One region of the Rhizobium sp. OAE497 genome, then DNA from elsewhere that is predicted to be linked to it. Evidence: riboswitches for the same ligand, from Rfam matches in the RefSeq annotation. Region 1 holds a riboswitch; the other holds the start of a gene.
The links. A riboswitch is a leader RNA that binds a small molecule or an ion and turns the genes downstream of it on or off. The one in region 1 is predicted to bind S-adenosylmethionine.

Region 1 (6,805 bases):
GCGATCCCTCGCCACCGGCATGCTCGCCGACGAATTTCACCGGAACGACGGCGCGCTCGATCGCGAGCGGCAGGCCATCGGCCAGGCGCAGTCGGTCAAGCCGCAGCACGGGCTCATCCTGACTGAGACCTAGGAGAAAGGATTCTTCCGGCGAGGGCTGGTTGATCTGTCTCGACAGAATTTTTGCGGCAGGTGAGCGCCCGCGCGAGCGCATATCGGCCGAGAAGGAGGAGAGGCGCCAGAGCGGCTGCTCCATGCGTTCGACCCGCGCCGAGACAAATGTGCCACTGCCATGGCGCGATTCCAGCGCACCCGACGACATCAGGTCGCGATAGGCGGTTCTGACGGTGACACGGCCGAGCTTCAGCGCTTCGGCAAGATCACGTTCGCCCGGCAATGCCGCGCCGGGCTTCAGCAGTCCTTCCTGAATGAGGCCGGTCAAGGCCAGCGCCAGCCGCTTGTAAAGCGGGCCGGTGGACGCCTCGTCGCGCAGTCCGCGCGCATTCAGCTCTGCTATCAGACTGGTTCTATCCATGAAAAGTGATTAGAACCTATCTAGAACCACTCTTCAAGATGAATCTACGCCAAAAACACAAAACCCTCGTGACGGGGTCACGAGGGTTTCGAAAACGGCGATGGTGAAGCGGCTTAGCTCTTGCTGAAAATGTAGTCCGTTTCCTGACGCAGCACCTCACCCGGCCGCAGCACGGCATTGGGGAAGCCCTCGTGATTGATCGCATCGGGCCAGACCTGCGTTTCCAGGCAGAAACCGGCAAACGGGCCATACTTGCGGCCATCGAGACCCGGCACCGCGACATTGAGCTTGAAGCCGGCATAGAACTGCACGCCGGGCTCGGTCGTGCGTACTTCCAGCGACACGCCGGAATTGACGCTGCGCGCCAGGACGACCGAGCGCTTGGCGACACGGTCCTTCGACAGGCAGAAATTATGGTCGTAGAGCGCCTGCTCGGAGCCCTCGAAACGCTTCATCGAGGTCATTTCGCGGAAATCGAAGGTGGTGCCGTCGACCGGGCGCAGCTCGCCGGTCGGGATCTGCCGCTCGTCGGTCGGCAGATAATGGTCGGCGGCGATCATGATGTCGTGGCCGAGTGCATCGTCACGGCCATCGAGATTGAAATAGGCGTGCTGGCAGACATTGGCGAGCGTCGGCTGATCCGATGTCGATTCATAGACGATCGAGAACTCGCCGTTGCCATGGACCCGGTAGGTCGCCTGGATCGTGCAATTGCCCGGATAGCCGGCGCGGCCATCGGGATCGACGATCTTCAGCACGACGCGATCGACATCATGCTCGACGATTGTCCAGTTGCGCTTGGCGATATTGTCGCTGCCGCCATGCAGATGCGAGATACCCTTCTCGTTGAGCTCCAGCTGGTAGGCCTTGCCGTCGAGCGTAAATTTGCCGCCGCCGATGCGATTGGCGCAGCGGCCGGGCGTCGCGCCGAAATAGGAGGAATAGGCCGGATAGTCGGCGAAATTGTCGAAGCCGAGCAGCAGCGGCGCCTCATGGCCGTCGAGCCGCAGATCCTGGATGACCGCGCCCCAGGTCATGATCTTGGCCGTCAGACCGCCGCCCTTGATCTCGACGCGATAGACGGTCTCGCCATTCTTCGTCGTTCCGAAAACTTCCCGCTTCAGCTGTTCAGCCATCTATCCATCGTCCTGAAATCTGTTCGCTTTCCGGCAGCGAACCTGCCCCCATTTTCCGCGAACCGCAACTGCCAAAGGCAAAAAAGAAGCGCCGCGGCATCAAGGCCAGCGGCGCAACGTCAACAGATTGATAAGCCCTCAGATTTTCGTTCCGATCTCGCTGAGCTCGTAGGGCGTCGTCTGGTAGATTTCATTGATCCAGTTGCCGAAGAGCAGATGCGCGTGGCTGCGCCAGCGGTTCTGCGGCGGAAGGGCCGGATCGTTATGCGGGAAATAGTTATGCGGCATCTTGATCGGCACGCCGGCATTCACGTCGCGGAAATACTCGTCCGACAGTGACGTCGAGTCATATTCGACGTGATTGAAGATATAGAGCCGCTTGGCCGCTTCTTCCTGAACGAGGCAGACGCCCATCTCGTTCGATTCCATCAGGATTTCCAGACCAGATGCCTTTTCGATATCGGCACGGCGAACCTCGGTCCAGCGGGAGACCGGGATTTCGAAATTGTCGGAGAAACCGTTGAGGTAGACGGAAGAGGGTTTCAGGTTCTTGTGGCGGTAGACGCCGAAGGCCTTTTCGCCGAGCTCATGCTTCGGCACCCCATGGAAATGGTAGATGGCCGCCATCGCTCCCCAGCAGACATTCATCGTCGAATGCACGTTGGTGCGCGTCCATTCGAAGATGTCCTGCATCTCCTTCCAATAGGTGACGTCTTCATAGGGCATCAGCTCGATCGGCGCGCCGGTGATGATGAAACCGTCGAACTTGCGGTGCTTCACTTCTTCCCAGGTCTGGTAGAAGGCGAGCAGATGGTCTTCGGAGGTGTTCTTGGCCTTGTGATTGCCGATGCGCACCAGCGAGAACTCGACCTGCAGCGGCGAGGCGCCGACGAGGCGCGCCATCTGCACCTCGGTCTTGATCTTGTTCGGCATGAGATTGAGAAGCCCGATCTGCAGCGGACGGATATCCTGGCGGATAGCCATCGTTTCGGTCATCACCCGAACCCCCTCCTGAACGAGGGTTTCGAAAGCGGGGAGCGTGTCAGGAATCTTGATGGGCATCGCATTCACTCGATCGAACAGAACAACCGGCAAATAAAAAACCGGCAACGAAAGAATCGCTACCGGTCCGCACGCGGCCCTTTAGCGACTTATTTAACGTGGCTGCAAGCCGGCCGGCCAAATCACCACGAGGTCTTCTAGATAGCGCTGACAGCGGCGCGAATCAATGAGGATTCGCATGCGGCGCCTTGGCGCAAGGTAACTCACGCATTAATGACTGGTAGAATCTGTTGATGGACAGTGCGCGCTACCATGTTAATCAGGGGCGATGCTGTACGGGAATGCGTGATGACGGACGACGCCAAAGGCGCGGCTGGCGGTCAGCGGCGAGACCGGGTCGGATATGACCTGAGCCTCGGCTACCGCCTTAAATTGATGTTTCAGGCTTTCTGGGCCTCCAAAGTGCGCGGCAAAATCCTGTCGCTCGCGGCAATTCTGCTCGCCGTCATCCTGGCGACGGCCTATGGCCAGGTGGTCCTGAACCGCTGGAACGCACCCTTCTACGATTCGCTGCAGCGGCGCGATGTCACCGAATTCTTCCACCAGCTGCAGGTCTTCGGCCTGATCGCCGGTTCTCTCCTGCTGCTCAATGTCGGCCAGGCATGGCTGAACCAGATGACCGCGCTCTACATGCGCGAGGGCCTGACACGCGATCTCGTCGATCAATGGCTGAAGCGCAAGCGAGCCCTTCGGCTGGCCTCGAGCGGCCTGATCGGCGTCAATCCCGACCAGCGCCTGCATGAAGACGCCCGCAACCTGGCGGAAAGTACCACCGGCCTCGTTCTCGGGCTCATCCAATCCACCATTCTGCTCGTCAGCTTCATCGGCGTTCTCTGGGAACTGTCGAGCGGCTTCGTCTTCCACTTCAGCACCTATTCCTTCGCCATCCCCGGCTACATGGTCTGGGCGGCGGTCTTCTATGCCGCCTCGGCATCGATCCTCAGCCAGATCGTCGGCCGCAAGCTGGTGCCGATCAATGCCGAGCGCTTCTCGAAGGAAGCCGAGCTACGTTTCTCGCTGATGCATGCCAACGAGAACATGCCGGCGATCACCGTTGCCAAGGGCGAGGAAAACGAGCGCCAGCGCATCAATATCGATATCAGCACCGTTCTCGCCGTCCTGAAGCGGCTGACGATGGCGAATACCAATCTCACCTGGGTCTCTGCCGGCTATGGCTGGCTCGTCATCGTTATCCCGATCATCGTCGCTGCCCCTGCCTATTTCTCCGGCGGCCTGACCTTCGGTGAGCTGATGATGTCGGTCGGCGCCTTCAACCAGGTCAATACGGCGCTGCGCTGGTATGTCGCCAATTTCGGCCCGATCGCCGAATGGCGCGCAACGCTGAACCGCGTCACCGATTTCCGCCATGCGCTTCAGCACATGGATGACGCGATGAACCCGAAGAATGTCATCGCCTACGAGGACACAGCGGCCGACCGGCTTGTGATGAAGAACGTGACGATCGCCGCAAAGCTCGGCGAGGAAGTCGACCAGTGCGGCGGCTTCCGTGTGCACGAGCCTGACGTCACGCTGAAGGCCGGCGAGAAGGTGATGATCAACGGCGATCACAACGTCAATCGCAAGCTGCTGTTCCAGGCAATGGCCGGTCTGTGGCCCTGCGGCAGCGGCACGATGGGCCTGCCGCCATCCGACGACATGCTGTTCATCCCGCAGGTTGCCTATATCCCCGGCGGCACGCTGCGCGAGGCGCTCTGCTTCCCCGAACCTGCCGGTTCCTACAAGAACGAAGATATCGAAGCTGCGATGGAGAAGGCCGGGCTGCGTCAGCTCATCGGCCGTCTCGATACGCGTGCGCGCTGGGACAAGGTGCTGGATTCCGACGAGCAGAAGGCCATCGGCTTTGCCCGGCTTCTGCTCGTGCGGCCGCGCTGGGTGGTCTTTGACGAAGTGCTCGAAGGTCTCGAACCGGAGTGGCAGACGACGCTCACCAACCTGCTGACGGCGCTGCCTGATACGGCGATGATCTATATCGGCCGCTCCGAGACCTATATGGAAGTGCTGAAGCCGCGGGTGCTGCACCTCGAAGCGATCGCTTCGAAGACCGAAGAACCCGCACCGCCGAAAGCCGGCACCGGCCGCCCGGCGGCGGCTCCGGTGCTCTAGCAGTCATCACATCGGCTGGACGCCGCTGAGGCCGACGGAAACCTGCTTGGACGAAACGCTGCCATCGGCGGCCTTCTCGGCCGTGACGATGACGGCAGCACCCGGCTTCAGATCATCCTTGGTAGCCGACGCGATGGTGACGATCTGCGTGCCATCGGGAATGGCGATCGTCTTTTCCTTGCCCTGATAGGTGAGCGTGATCGTCTTGCCGTTGACCGCCTTGACGGAGGTGCTGACCGTCGCATTGGTCATCTCTGTATTCGGCTTGGCATCCCAGGGGCGATTGCCCTCGCCGGTGCCCTTCATCGAGGCCGGGAAGATCATCACCTGCAGTGCATCATTGGGGCCGCTGCCCTTCGGCATCGAGCCAACGCCGACGAAATCGCCCGGCTTGATGTCATCGACGGATGCCCGCTGGATACCGCCGATCTTGAAGCCCGATTGCATGGCGATCGACTGATCGCTGCCGTCGCGGGTCTTGATCGTCAGCACGTCGCCATTGAGGCTCTCGACGATCCCGCGGATGCGAACGCGCTGCGTATCGTCGGCCCGGCTGGACTGAACGGCTGAAAAGGTGATGGCTGCGGCGGCGAGCGCCGTCAGAAATGCGGAAGAAAGCTTGCGAGACATATGACTATTCCTTGTCGCCACGATAGCAGGCATATCCCCGGCTGCCGGAGCGGAATGTAGAGCCGCACCGGGACACCGGCGAATCAAGGAAACGTGAAACTCAGCCTTCGAGCTCTTCCCTCAGCATTTCGAGCTCGAGCCATTCCTCTTCCATCTTGGTCAGACTGTCGCGCAGCTTTTCCATCTCTGCGGCGAGCCTGTTGAAGGTCGCCGGATCCTTGGTGAAGAGGTTCGGGTCTGCCATTTTCTCCTCGCGCTTGGCGATCTCGGCTTCAGCCTTCGCCATTTCCTTCGGCAGATTGTCGAGCGCGAATTTCTGCTTGAAGGAGAGCTTGCCTTTGCCCTTCGGCGCCTCGGCAGCAGGCGAAGCCTCCGCCTTTGCCTTCTCGGCAGCCTTCTCCGCCTTACGCCGCTCCTCCAGCGCCCCTTTGCGCTGCGCCATCATGTCGGAATAGCCACCGGCATATTCGATCCAGCGGCCATCGGGCGCATCCGGAACGGCAGGCGCGATCGTTGACGTCACGGTGCGGTCCAGGAAATCACGATCGTGGCTGACGAGAATGACCGTGCCCGGAAAGCCGGCAACGATTTCCTGCAACAGGTCGAGCGTTTCGATATCCAGGTCGTTGGTCGGTTCGTCGAGGATCAAGAGGTTCGTCGGCCGCGATAGAATCCGCGCCAGCATAAGACGCGCACGTTCGCCGCCGGAGAGATTCTTGATCGGCGTACGCGCCTGCTCCGGCTGGAACAGGAATTCCTTCATGTAGCCCGTGACATGCCGCTGCTCGCCATTCACGAGCAGGTTCTCGCCACGGCCATCGGTCAGGTAATTGGCAAGCGTGTCCTCGGGATTGAGATCCTCGCGCTTCTGGTCCAGCGTTGCGATCTCGAGATTGGTTCCGAGCTTCACCGTGCCAGCGTCCGGCGCCAGCTGCCCAGTCAGCATCTTCAGAAGCGTCGTCTTGCCAGCCCCGTTCGGACCGACGAGACCGATGCAGTCGCCGCGATGAACGCGGATCGAGAACGGCGCGACGATCGGCCGGTCGCCGTAAGTCTTCATGATCTTCTCGGCTTCGATGACAAGCTTGCCGGATTCCTGTGCATCCGAAACCGTGGCCTGCACAGTCCCCTGCGGACCCTTGTGGCCGCGATATTGCGAGCGCATCGTCTGCAACTCGCGGAGGCGGCGCATGTTGCGCTTGCGGCGCGCGGTGACGCCGTAGCGCAGCCAGTGCTCTTCGCGCTCGATCGCCTTGCCGAGCTTGTGCTGCTCCAGTTCTTCCGCCTCGAGAACCTGATCGCGCCAGGCTTCGAAATG
Region 2 (6,805 bases), 3.3 Mb from region 1:
TCGGATTACTTTCTGATGAACCCGTTGGTGCATTGCGTGATCTGGTTCAGGACGGGGTTTTATCCGGAATATAGGGCTTATGGGCTTGATAAGGGGTATGTGGTGGAGACGGCGGTGATGCTGGTGTTTGTGGGGATGACGGTGTTTTCTCTCAGCGGCAAGATCATCAAGAACGACCCATAGTACTTCCGGCACAAAAATCTAATCTTCCGCCTTCCAATGATACAATTCATCCAGCGGAAATGACGCCTTACGAGAGCGGTTCCATGTAATATTGCGTTTTACTATCTGAGCAGGGGTCCCTGCAAGAATTATGCCCTCTTCTTCAAAGCCGCGATTCACAAAGCTCATAGCGCCAACGATCGAGTCGCTTGGCACAATTGATCCCTTGTTTAGGATCGATCCTACGCCGACCCATACGTGGTCGCCCACAATTACATCGCCAGGACTATTAAGACGCTGGCCTGTGTCACGATCAACCACTGAATGTGCATCGGTCGTTCGAATTTCAATCTCTCGGGAAAACATACACCATTTCCCGATCAGAACATTCCGGTTTTCTTGGCACAATATATAGATGCCGGCGCTAGTCGAATGATCGCCAAAAGAAACTGTTTGGTAGTCTCCTCTTACGAGGATATCCCCGCGAAAATTGCAATTATCTCCGATTGCAACCCTGTTTCCATTCCCACTTACCGCGACACTTCCAGAAAATTTTGCTCCTTCTCCGATCACCAAGCAATTGCCTGTGCCTTTGACAACGGTAGCGCTACCCTTTGTGATCGCCGTCTTCGCAATCCTTACCTCGTTTTCCGTCGCCCAACCGTCGGCAAAGCGTCTTTTCTTGGATTTTACATGAAAAAAGGGGGATGCTATTTTGCCATAAAACGCTCTGAAAAATACCGGGGCTATCGACTTAAACATTCTGTAACTGCTCAAATTTTCTTACTCATTGGATTGTGCGATCAACCCTAGTTTGAAAGTGGTTTCTATGCCATATCCAATTTGGGATAGTTAGTCACATCGACAACTCTGTTGATCACATCATGGCGGGAGCAGGCGACGTACTCCCTTGAGGCACCGTGACGATTAAGAAAGCTAAAACTGAAAGATTGGTTATGAAGACAGCGCTTCTGGGTTACAAGACGAAAAACATTGGAGACGACCTTCAGAGCTTCTCACTACTCAATATTAGCAATACTGTTGATGCCATTGTTGATCGCGACTGCCTCGCAGACGCTTATTTGGCCGGAAAGCATCAGCTAGTCCTCAATACTTGGTTTAAACTAGGAAATGACAACCGCTCACCCGCGACGAATATCGCGCCGATTTTTTTTGGTTTTGCGCTTGGTGACGAGAATATTCTAGACACGAAACTGAGAGACTACCTGAAGGCGCACGAGCCGATAGGATGTCGCGACATCTGGAGCGCAGAGCGCCTTAACGAAGCCGGCATTGATGCTTACTGGACGGGATGTTCCAGCATTTTTGCTGGTAACTTTATCGTCAAACCTAGCTCGAGAACGGGCATCTTCAATTTTGATGTGCCGTTGGAATTTCTAGAAAAGATTGCTCCCGCTTCAATCTTGAAACAAATCGAGACCACATCAAATCATGTCGCACCAGCCAGTCAACATGATCAACTGCAGCGTTTTTCGCTGGTTGATCGCTTTCTAAGGTTGTTAGCTAGTGCCGAGCTGGTAATTACCCGACGCCTGCACATCGCGCTTCCATGTATTGGCCTCGGAACACCAGTAATCTACCTTCCGGACGAGCGCCTTAGCTTCTCTCGGAGACGCGCGTCAGGCGTTGACAAGATGATTCCTGTTTATTTCCAATCCGATGTCGAGGCCGGCTTGGCCGTAAACTGGGAGGGACAGCCGCCTCGGAGTATAAGTGAGCCGATTCTTCAACACTACGAACGGCTCAAGGCACGCCTCGGACGAAGCGGAGAGAATGGCAAAAAGCCCGAGGAGATATACGGTAGGGAATTCATTCGGATATCCAACCGACGTTTTGGGACAAGGCCAGGCAGGATATTTTTGTCGCTTCCCGGCCTAGATCGCGAAGTTCGCATTGAGTACTGCTGTGATAAATTTATCGACACAGACGTTCGCTATTTTTCAGGTATAGAACGACTATCTCTGAACGTTCAGCATGAAAAATCGAATTCATTTTCGCGGCCGACTGTCGGCACATTAAATACATTAATGATTTGATCTTTAAAGGAAGCGCGTTATGGTTACTGCCTCGCAAATTTTTAGCGCAGCTCTATCTACGCCATACTGGGTGGCAAGCTCCCTATATGCACGGCGCCGTGGGCAGAAGGGCAATCCTCCGTTGTTTCTGTTCGGTTTTGCCAAATGGAAAACCTTCATGGCGGATTGGTTTCCCGATCACGATGTGATCTTCGTACCCAACAAGCTACTAGCAATTGAATTTGAAATTGAGTGGAAATGGCGAATCATCGCCGATCCGAGATCTATAGTTTTGGCTTGGCAGTACAAAAGCCTCCCAAATCTTAAAAAATTCTGCAATAAAAATAATATTAAATTTCAGTTTGTGGAGGACGGCTTTCTGCGATCAGTTGCGCTCGGGGCACTTCAAGCGCCCCCGATTTCACTGACCTTCGACAGCCAAGATATGTACTTCAATTCTCGAGCGCCCAGCGACTTGGAAGACATACTGAACACCTATGATTTTAAATCGGACACACTTTTAATAGATCGAGCACGAACCGTTATTGATATTTTACTTTCTACGAAGTTGAGCAAATACAATTCGAGCAGCCCAACCGACGTTGCCGCAGTGTACGGGCCTAAAGTGCGAAAGAGGGTTCTTGTTATCGGTCAAGTAGAGCGTGATGCGTCAATAAAATATGGGTGCAATGTACCAATAAACAATAACGACTTGGTGTGGTTGGCGATTCGCGAGAATCCAGATGCGCAGATCATCTACAAGCCTCACCCTGAAGTTTTACAGGGAACGGCCGAGGCAAAATCCAATCCTGACCTGGTTCGCGGAGTTGCTCTAGTTTTGGATAATGACATTAGCCTTGCCGATTCACTTGAAACAATCGATCATGTATACACCATAACTTCTCTTGCGGGATTTGAGGCGTTGCTGCGACGAATACCCGTGACAACATTTGGATGCCCATTTTATTCGGGATGGGGCCTCACTGATGATAGGCAAATTAATGAGAGGCGAGGAAGAAAGCTCACTTTAGAAGAGATTTTTGCTGCAGCCTATATAATTTACCCGAAGTACATCGACCTCAACACGAAAAAAAGAATAGAAATAGAGAAGGCCATCGAACTATTAGACTTTATGAAAGCGCGCACGACTAAAGATTTTCCAGCCGATAAGGAGGTCGAGGCGCGGGCGAGCAAGCTGGTATCGATGCTCGGCAAGAGCGACGACTGCACTGAATTGGTAGCGCGCTTTCTCGGAGTAAAGCGTGTTACCCGTCCGAAACTGGACGCATTCATGTCGGCTTTGAATGCCAGACTGTCCGGCGATCGACCACTATCTTAGTGAGCGGGCTGAACGCCAACGAATTGTAGCCATGTGACTGAGCTTAGGTTGAAACCAACTGGAGCGGGTGAAGGGAATCGAACCCTCGTATTCAGCTTGGGAAGCTGCTGCTCTACCATTGAGCTACACCCGCGCAGCACCAGCCTTCCAACAGATGGGAGGCGGTGTCAAGGCGGTCAGATGCGGAAGTGTTTCGAGAGCTTAAGGCCCTGGGCCTGGTAGTTGGAGCCGAGGCCGGAGCCGTAGAGGCTGACGGGCTTTTCAAGCATGTGCTCGTAGATCAGGCGGCCGACGATCTGGCCGTCTTCGAGGATGAAGGGGACTTCGTGGCTGCGCACTTCGAGGACGGCGCGGCTGCCGCGGCCGCCGGCGGGTGCGTGGCCGAAGCCGGGGTCGAAGAAGCCAGCGTAGTGGACGCGGAATTCGCCGACCAGCGGGTCGAAGGGCGTCATCTCGGCCGCGTAGTGCGGCGGGACGTGGACGGCTTCGCGGGAGACGAGGATGTAGAATTCGTCCGGATCGAGGATCAGCTCGTTGCGGCCGCGACTATAGAGCGGCTCCCAAAAATCGAAGATGTCGTGCTGTGCCTTCTTGTCGACGTCGACGACAGCCGTGTGGTGCTTGCCGCGGTAGCCGATCAGGCCTTCCTTGTCGCCGGTAAGATCGATCGACAGCGCAATGCCGCCGCCCGAGACGTTCGGCTTGCTGCTAGCGACCAGCGTTTCGGCGTCGTGCAGGGCGTGCAGCTCCGGCTCGCCCAAAATGGAGTGGCCGACGCGGAAGCGGATCTGCGACAGGCGCGAGCCGCGGCGCACGACGATCGGGAAAGTGCGCGGCGATATCTCGAGATAGAGCGGCCCGGAATAGCCGGCCGGGATCTTGTCGAATTCCTGGGCGTAATCGGTGATGACGCGGGTGAAGATGTCGAGACGGCCGGTCGAGCTCTTCGGATTGGCCGAGGCCGACATGTCGGAGGGCAGGTCGAGGCGCTCCATCAGCGGCACGATATAGACGCAGCCGGTTTCGAGAACCGCGCCTTCCGAGAGATCGATGACGTGCAGGCTGAGGCGATCGAGCTTGTCGGCCACAAGATGCGAGGGGCCGGGCATGAAGCTGGCGCGGACCCGGAAAGCCTTGGCGCCGAGACGCAGATCCAGGCTCGCCGGCTGGATCTGATCGCGATCAAGCTCCCGCTCCGACACGAGGCGGCCGGCTTCAAACAACGCAGCAATGGCACGATCGGCCAAAATTCCAGTTTCGCGAGCCATCATGCTCCATCCATAGTTCGTGGCCGACAAAACCAAATACAGGGAATTGACGCAAGAAGCTAACGGCAGTATTGCAGCTTTATCCCGTGGTGATTTGGCCGGTCGGCTTGCAGCCACGTTAAACAAGTGGCTAAAAAGACCGGGTGTGAAACCGGTCTGCATTTGCGGCCGGTTTTTTTATGTTTTTGAGGTGATGGCATGAGCAAGTCCTGGCGCCCTGCAACCCAACTCGTTCACGGAGGCACTCTGCGCTCGCAATATGGCGAGATGTCGGAAGCGATCTACCTGACGCAAGGCTTCGTCTACGACACGTCCGAAGCGGCCGAGGCGCGCTTCAAGGGCGAGACCGACGGCTTCATCTATGCCCGCTACGGCAGCCCCACCAACGACATGTTCGAAAAGCGCATGTGCGCGCTTGAAGGTGCTGAAGATGCGCGCGCCACGGCTTCCGGTATGGCTGCCGTTACCGCGGCGATCCTCTGCCAGCTGAAGGCCGGCGATCATATCGTTGCGGCCCGCGCCCTGTTCGGCTCCTGCCGCTGGGTGGTCGAGACGCTGGCACCGAAATACGGCATCGAATGCACGCTGGTCGACGGCCGCCACCTGGAAAACTGGGAAAAGGCGATCACCCCGAAGACCAAGGTGTTCTTCCTGGAAAGCCCGACCAACCCGACGCTTGAGATCGTCGATATCGCCGGTGTTGCCAAGCTGGCGAACCAGATCGGCGCCAAGGTCGTCGTCGACAACGTCTTTGCGACACCGCTCTTCCAGAAGCCGCTGGAGCTCGGCGCCCATATCGTCATCTATTCGGCGACCAAGCATATCGATGGTCAGGGCCGCTGCCTCGGCGGCGTCGTTCTCTCCGACAAGCAGTGGATCGACGAAAACCTGCACGATTATTTCCGCCACACCGGCCCGGCCATGTCGCCGTTCAATGCCTGGACGCTGCTGAAGGGCATCGAGACGCTGCCGCTGCGCGTCGCCCAGCAGACAAAGAACGCCGCGAAGATTGCCGATTTCCTGGCAGAGCAGAAGCAGGTTGCCCGCGTCATCTATCCGGGCCGCAAGGACCATCCGCAGGCCGATATCATCGCCAAGCAGATGACCGGTGGCTCGACGCTGGTCTGCTTCGAGCTGAAGGGCGGCAAGGAAGCGGCGTTCAAGCTGCAGAACGCGCTCGACGTCGTGACGATCTCCAACAATCTCGGTGACACCCGCAGCCTGATCACGCATCCAGCCACGACAACGCACAAGAACCTGTCGGACGAGGCGCGCGCCGAGCTCGGCATTTCGGCAGGCACCGTTCGCCTGTCGGCTGGCATCGAAGATACCGATGATCTGCTGGAGGATTTCGCGCAGGCTCTGTCGAAGATCCCCGCCTAAGCAAAGAGCCGCCGGACTTGCCGGTCCGGCGGCCTGCCCCACCTAAGGGACAAGCCAGCTCTACCTTATTAGAGTCATTAACTTTGAATGTTAGGATTAACGATCAAAACGGCGTGCAATCGTCTGTATTTGACTGATGATGCAGCGGCATTTCTTGACGGAGCCAATGCCGTATAAGATACGAGTAAGATATCCCGACTAAGGTGTAAGGCATGTACCGGGCCCTCACACGCGATATAGAAGTTGTTGTCGAGCCGTTTTATCTGGAGGAGCAATCCGATCCGGACGATGACCGCTATGTCTGGGGATATCGCATCGTCATCAGCAACAATTCCGAGCTCTCTGTAAAACTCGTCAACCGTTACTGGAACATAACGGATCAGAACGGCGTGGTTGACGAAGTGACGGGGCCGGGCGTGGTTGGCGAACAGCCGCGGCTGGAGCCCGGTGATACCTATGAATACTCATCGGGATGCCCGCTCGATACGCCATCGGGGCTGATGTTCGGCCATTACCAGATGGAGACGGATGAAGGCGAGCTCTTCGATGTCGAGATACCCGCCTTCTCCCTGGATTCACCCGGCCTGCTCAGAGTGCTGAACTGACCGTCACTCGGC

Region 2: it holds a riboswitch for S-adenosylmethionine, as region 1 does, so the genes downstream of both, ABIE40_RS02340 (O-succinylhomoserine sulfhydrylase) here and metA (homoserine O-acetyltransferase MetA) in region 1, are expected to answer to the same signal.

Annotation. Positions count from the first base shown of each region.
Region 1 is NZ_JBEPOA010000001.1:3,715,680-3,722,484, forward strand. It holds gene ABIE40_RS18580 (GntR family transcriptional regulator) at 1-535, opposite strand, end outside; gene ABIE40_RS18585 (aldose epimerase family protein) at 649-1,671, opposite strand; gene metA (homoserine O-acetyltransferase MetA) at 1,810-2,733, opposite strand; SAM riboswitch at 2,795-2,872, opposite strand; gene ABIE40_RS18595 (ABC transporter ATP-binding protein/permease) at 3,022-4,857, shown strand; gene ABIE40_RS18600 (hypothetical protein) at 4,864-5,487, opposite strand; gene ABIE40_RS18605 (ABC-F family ATP-binding cassette domain-containing protein) at 5,588-6,805, opposite strand, start outside.
Region 2 is NZ_JBEPOA010000001.1:462,678-469,482, reverse strand. It holds gene ABIE40_RS02370 (ABC transporter permease) at 1-183, shown strand, start outside; gene ABIE40_RS02365 (acyltransferase) at 202-924, opposite strand; gene ABIE40_RS02360 (polysaccharide pyruvyl transferase family protein) at 1,119-2,219, shown strand; partial or broken gene ABIE40_RS02355 (capsular polysaccharide export protein, LipB/KpsS family) at 2,377-3,339, shown strand; tRNA gene ABIE40_RS02350 (tRNA-Gly) at 3,597-3,670, opposite strand; gene ABIE40_RS02345 (2'-deoxycytidine 5'-triphosphate deaminase) at 3,714-4,808, opposite strand; SAM riboswitch at 4,882-4,960, shown strand; gene ABIE40_RS02340 (O-succinylhomoserine sulfhydrylase) at 5,004-6,188, shown strand; gene apaG (Co2+/Mg2+ efflux facilitator ApaG/CorD) at 6,401-6,793, shown strand; gene ABIE40_RS02330 (Hsp33 family molecular chaperone) at 6,797-6,805, opposite strand, start outside.